Linked DNA regions of Prochlorococcus marinus str. SB. The protein of the gene in region 1 interacts with the protein of each later gene in a pairwise test. Links are inferred from orthologs where the notes say so. Each region holds a gene or a part of one and is shown on either strand. Other genes may lie near its edges. The genes, in order: dnaA and dnaB.

What was found.
Region 2: the proteins of dnaA (region 1) and dnaB interact in binary tests that used the Escherichia coli proteins (3 or more experiments, as listed by UniProt). The link is inferred for Prochlorococcus marinus str. SB from one-to-one orthologs.

Annotation. Positions count from the first base shown.
Region 1 is NZ_JNAS01000002.1:93,448-96,590, forward strand. The notes cover bases 87-2,890. They hold dnaA (chromosomal replication initiator protein DnaA), read right to left. Parts: upstream 2,284-2,890; coding sequence 889-2,283; downstream 87-888. Other genes in these bases: EV02_RS05745 (glutathione S-transferase), read left to right, coding at 87-880; EV02_RS05735 (TIGR04282 family arsenosugar biosynthesis glycosyltransferase), read left to right, coding at 2,473-2,890. Also shown: more of EV02_RS05745, read left to right, coding at 1-86; more of EV02_RS05735, read left to right, coding at 2,891-3,084; EV02_RS05730 (TIGR04283 family arsenosugar biosynthesis glycosyltransferase), read left to right, coding at 3,090-3,143. UniProt on the Escherichia coli protein: Plays an essential in the initiation and regulation of chromosomal replication. Binds in an ATP-dependent fashion to the origin of replication (oriC) to initiate formation of the DNA replication initiation complex once per cell cycle.
Region 2 is NZ_JNAS01000002.1:679,760-683,024, reverse strand. The notes cover bases 161-3,086. They hold dnaB (replicative DNA helicase), read left to right. Parts: upstream 161-895; coding sequence 896-2,278; downstream 2,279-3,086. Other genes in these bases: mnmG (tRNA uridine-5-carboxymethylaminomethyl(34) synthesis enzyme MnmG), read left to right, coding at 2,291-3,086; rplI (50S ribosomal protein L9), read left to right, coding at 382-837; EV02_RS02730 (acyl-CoA desaturase), read left to right, coding at 161-361. Also shown: more of EV02_RS02730, read left to right, coding at 1-160; more of mnmG, read left to right, coding at 3,087-3,265. UniProt on the Escherichia coli protein: The main replicative DNA helicase, it participates in initiation and elongation during chromosome replication. Travels ahead of the DNA replisome, separating dsDNA into templates for DNA synthesis.

The DNA.
Region 1 (3,143 bases):
AAATGAATTTGGAGCACTTGGATCTTTTATTACATCTTCTCACCTTATCAAAATTCGAGAGTTAGAAAGAGAAATTTTCAGATCCTGGTGTGATTGGCTCTGCCGAGAAAGCTTTAATTTTATAGATAACTCTTTTAGAAAAAAAAGATTTAAAGAATCCATTTCTAAACTCGATGAAATCTTACATAGCTCAAAATCAGGGTTTGTTGATCCATCAGTTTCTAACACGGGTGATATAGAGCCTGGTGTTGGAGATATAATTTTTATTCCCTATATGGAGAGAATGAATGCATCACTTATTTATTATAAAGGGTTTAATTTAAGATCTAATTATCGTCATGTAGATAACTGGCTTACCCTTTTTGAGGGAACAAGTGCTTATAGAGGCACTCAAGGAGATTTTCATACTCATTCTCATGATTTACCCCCACAAATGGGAGGATGCTATAAAGAAAGAAATGAACAACAGATTACTTTCTCAAAGCTAATAGATACTGGGGAGGGTTTAGGTAATTATGAATATAACCAAAATTATGAGTCAAAATATTATGCAACAATTGCTCTTAAAAGAGTGATAAAGCATAAAGACAATTTACTAAAAGTAAACCCATACAATAAAGAATCCTTTGACGAATCATTGAGATCAGCTTTGAGCCATATGATCACAGGTGAAGTATTAGTCCCTAAAAAACTTTCAGGAATCTCTTTAAGATACTTAAAAAATAGAATCTCAGTTCCAAGAGATATGCCAATCATTTCAGCAAGGTTATTAAGGCAATCATTAAATAGAATTGAATCGCTCAGTGATATCAATGAAATAGATAAGTTACCTTTAAGGCATAGATATGATCAAGATCCTATAAATTTCATTTCTAGTTAATAGTAAAACTATAAATTTTTTCTTGAATCTATTTGAAGTAAATCTCTTATTTTTTGAACTTGACTTGCAATATTTGGATCAATAGATAATTTTTTTTCAACTTGTTCAATAGCATACATTACTGTTGTATGGTCCTTGCCCCCAAACTCATCTCCAATTCTTGGTAAGCTTAGATCCGTCCCATGCCTCATAAGATACATACCTATTTGTCTAGCTTGACTTACTGGTTTTCTCCTACTTGAACTGATCAATTCATCAGTAGAAACTTTAAAGAAATCTGACACTTTATTAATAACTTGTTTTGGAGTAACAACTACTCCAACACTATTCGGATCAAGCATTGGAGCAATTGATTGGACTGTCATTGGCAAGCCTGTTATTGATGCAAATGCAACAGCTCTAGTAAATGCTCCTTCCAATTCTCGAATATTCGAAGTGAATCTACCTGCTATAAATTGAATTAAATCTCTTGGAAGACTCATCCTCTCTTGTTCTGCTTTTTTTTGAAGGATGGCTGTCCTCGTCTCAAGATCAGGTGGTTGAATATCTGCCGTCATGCCCATTGAGAACCTAGAAATTAATCTTTCTTGAATTCCCGACAATTGATTTGGTGGCCTATCACTTGCAATAACTATTTGACTTCCTGATTCGTGAAGAGCATTAAAAGTATGAAAAAATTCTTCCTGTGTATACTCTTTACCTTCTAAGAATTGTATATCGTCTATTAAAATCAAATCTACATTTCTGTATTTATCTCGAATAGCTGTCATTCCATCTCTTCGAATACCACTAATAACATCATTAGTAAAAGTTTCTGTAGATACATATTTAACTTTTGCTTCTGGATCTATTTCTACTCGATAATGGCCTATTGCTTGCATTAAATGAGTTTTACCGAGACCTACTCCACCACAAATAAATAATGGATTAAATTCTCTCCCGGGTGATTCGGCAACTGCTAGAGCCGCTGCATGAGCTAACCTACTATTTGGACCTACAACAAATCTTTTAAAGACGTAGCGTAAATTTAGACCGTTGGGATTTTTGGATCGATTTTTTGAAGAGATATCTTGACTATTATTAGGAAATGATTTTGTTTTATGATTCACAATCTGTTCATCTAGGTTCTCTTTATTTGTCGAATCGCTGCTTATATTTGTTTCAGATTTAAAAACAACTTTTACATCATGGCCGCATATTTCTGTTGCAGCCTTTTCGATAGTTTGACAATAATTCTTTCTTAACCAATCACTGGAAAATGTATTTGGAGCAATTAAAGTTAATAAGCCATTTTCAAAACAATTAAATTTAGCAGGCCTTATCCATGTCTCAAATGAAGGCTTACTTAAAGTTTTCTGAAGTGATTGTTGGACTTCCGTCCAAATAGGATTAATTGCTTGCAAAATTTTATTCTCTAGATTATTAATCTAGTTGGAATTTAATAATTGGCCATTAGGAAATCACAAGATCACGACAAATTTAAAATTACTTAACAAACCATCATGTTAATTTAAAAGAAAAATTTTATTTTTTATAGGCATATAATTATTTTAAATCGCAATAAATTTTTGGATAAAGCATTACTTATTATCATGGCAAAATGGCATGCTTTTGGAAGATGCAAAACAAGATTATCTAAAGATATAGGTAAAAGTAATTCTGCGAAGGTTCAAAGTGTAATGACCAATCACACTATTTCAGTTGCAAAATTTCTCCAAGAAAATAAACTAATTGATATTTCTATTGCTATATCTGGTTTGGGGGTAGGTAACTGTAAAAGATGGACTAGAGAATTAGGCATCAAAAAATTTAATTTACAGGGGAAAGGCTGCTTGGGAGAAAAAATGAAAAGGCAAATAATTATCAACAAAAAATTTTGTGCAAGACATAAGATCAAAAATATTATTTTTATTGGTACTGACCTTCCAGATTTATGCCATCAAGATTTATTGAATACTCTAAAAGAACTTCAACAAAATGATCTTATTTTAGGACCATCTAATGATGGAGGATATTGGCTTATTGGTTTATCAGAAAAAATAATGTCATCGCATATATATTTACCTTTTATAAACATAAAGTGGGGGACAGAAAATGTTCTTCAAAATACAATTGATAATTTTGCTTCAACAAAATTAAGATATAAGTTTTTAGATAAAAAAATTGATATAGATACACTTATTGATATTGAAAATAGAAAGTAATCGACTTGTCAAAAATCTCAATTATTATTCCAACTATTAATGAAGCTAATAATTTGCCA
Region 2 (3,265 bases), 590 kb from region 1 along the record:
TCCTATTGGACTTACATTGTACGCAATAGGTCAAAAATTAGGAGTTGGAGGATGGGCTCTAGTCCTTTGGGGGATTCCATTGAGGCTTGTGGTTGTTTATCATGTAACTTGGCTAGTCAACTCCGCGACGCATTGTTGGGGTAAAGCACCATTTGAAAGTGGTGATTCATCTAAAAATAATGCATGGGTTGCTGCATTAACCTTTGGAGAAGGTTGGCATAATAACCATCATGCATTTCCCAATTCGGCAAAACAAGGATTATTTAAAGGTCAGATAGACATAACATGGGAACATATTAAGATTCTTGCGAAATTTGGTTTTGCAAAAAAAGTAAAGTTACCCTCTAGGTCTTATTATTAACTATATTGTTCAATATTTTCATGGCTAAAAGAATACAAGTCGCATTAACTGAATCAATCGCATCTCTAGGTAAAGAAGGAGATCTAGTTGATGTAGCACCAGGATACGCAAGAAATTTTCTAATACCCTATGGCAAGGCAACGAATGTAACACCAGCAGTCCTTAAACAAATCGAGAGGAAGAAAGAAAAAGAAAAAATCGCTGCTGATAAATTAAAGCAAGAAGCTTTAGATTTCCAAACTGCATTATCTACAATAGGAAGGTTCACTATCAAAAAACAGGTTGGAGAAGATGGTGTCCTTTTTGGAACGGTTACCAATGGTGATGTTGCCGAAGCGATAGAAGCGGCTACTAAAAAAGAAATTGATAGAAGAAACATTACCGTTCCTGATATTCATAATTTAGGTTCCTTTACTGCAAAAATAAAATTACATCCAGAAGTAAATGCAGAAGTAAATATTGAAGTAACAAGTTAATCAATTTGTTGCATTATTTTGAAAAGTAGCCAGAGTATATATCTAAGCAATTAAAGATATGGTTTCCGTACCTTTTCCAAATAATGGACAAAATAAAAATTTTAAAAAGGATTTTAATAGTGAAAATGCTGGATTAGTTCCTCCTCAAAACGTTCAAGCAGAGGAAGCTGTTCTTGGTGGCATACTTCTTGATCCAGACGCGATCGGAAGAATTGCAGACTTAATTAAACCTGAAGCTTTTTATATAAATGCCCATCAAGAGATTTATAGAACAGCATTAATGTTGCATACTCAGGGAAAACCAACTGATTTAACATCAATGAGTGCTTGGTTAGCAGATAATGGATCACTAGAAAAAATTGGAGGAAACAGCAAACTGGTAGAACTCGTTGAAAATGTTTCCTCTACAGCTTCCATAGAACAAGTTGCTAATTTAATTCACGACAAATTCATGAGAAGGCAACTTATTAGATCTGGAAATGAAGTGGTTCAACTAGGTTTTGATCAAACTCAAGATACTAATGAAGTTCTAGATAAAGCAGAGCAAAAAATATTTGAAATCAGTCAAGAAAAACCTTCAAAAGGTCTGACTCAAGCAGCTGAAATCCTTACAAGTACTTTCAATGAAATAGAGTCAAGATCATTAGGTACTTCAGTAGCTGGAATTCCAGTTAATTTCTACGATCTTGATGCGATGACTCAAGGTTTTCAAAGAAGTGATTTAATAATTGTTGCTGGAAGACCTTCAATGGGGAAAACTTCAATAGTTCTTAATCTGGCTAAAAATGTTGCACAATCTCAAGACTTACCTGTGTGTGTATTTAGCCTTGAAATGAGTAAAGAACAGTTGACATATAGACTACTTTCTATGGAAGTGGGAATCGAAAGTGGCAGGCTAAGAACAGGAAGATTACAGCAAGATGAATGGCCATTACTCGGAGAAGGTATCAATTCATTAGGTCAATTACCAATATTTATAGATGACAAGCCTAACTTAAGTGTTCTAGAGATGAGATCTCTGTGCAGAAGATTAATAGCTGAACAAAAAAAAGAACTTGGATTAATTGTGATTGATTATCTGCAATTAATGGAAGGATCAACCCCTGATAATAGAGTGCAAGAACTTTCACGAATAACAAGAGGTCTTAAAAGCATGGCCAGAGAATTAAAAGTACCAGTAGTAGCATTATCTCAGCTTAGTAGAGGGGTTGAGTCTAGAACGAATAAAAGACCAATGTTAAGCGATCTAAGAGAATCAGGATCTATTGAACAAGACGCAGATTTAGTATTAATGATATATAGAGATGAATACTATAATCCTGAGACTGAAGATAGAGGAATTACAGAAATCATTGTCACTAAACATAGAAATGGACCCGTAGGAACTGTTAAATTATTATTTGAACCTCAATTTACGAGATTTAGGAATTTAGCTAATTAAATCGCTCCTAAAATGCAAGATCATCACTCAACAAATGAATCTTTTGACGTCATCGTTATTGGAGGAGGACATGCAGGATGCGAAGCCGCTATAACAACAGCAAAATTAGGTTTTTCTACTGCCTTATTTACAATCAATCTAGATAGAATTGCCTGGCAACCGTGTAACCCTGCAGTTGGGGGACCAGCAAAAAGTCAGTTGGTTCATGAAGTTGATGCATTAGGTGGAATTATTGGTAAATTAGCGGATGAGACAGCTATTCAAAAAAGAATATTAAATGCAAGTAGAGGCCCAGCTGTATGGGCATTAAGAGCTCAAACAGATAAAAGAGAATACTCAAAAAGAATGATCGAAATACTACAAAATACAGACAATTTATCTTTAAAAGAAGCAATGATTACTGAACTGGATATTGCAAAAACTGAACAAATTGGATTGAACTCAAAAAAAATCTCAAAAAAAAGAATAAAGGGTGTAAAAACATTCTTTGGTAGTTATTATTCAGCAAGATCAGTTATCATCACAGCTGGTACGTTCTTAGAAGGAAGAATATGGATAGGAAATAAATCAATGTCAGCTGGTAGATCTGGCGAACAAGCAGCACAAGGTCTTACTCAGAATTTGCACGAAATTGGAATCAAAACAGAACGTTTAAAAACAGGTACTCCAGCAAGAGTTGATAAAAGAAGTATCATTTTTGATGAATTAGATATTCAACCAAGTACTGCAGCAGATAAATATTTTTCGTTTGACCCGGATATTAAAAATAATATGCCCCAAGTTAGTTGTCACATCACAAGAACAACTACCAAAACACATCAACTAATTAGAGACAATTTACATTTAACTCCAATTTACGGCGGTTTTATTGATAGTAAGGGGCCAAGATATTGTCCATCAATTGAAGATAAAATCGTCAAATTTGCTGATAAAGAATCACATCAAATTTTCTTAGAACCAGAGGGAATTAATACCCCTGAAATATAT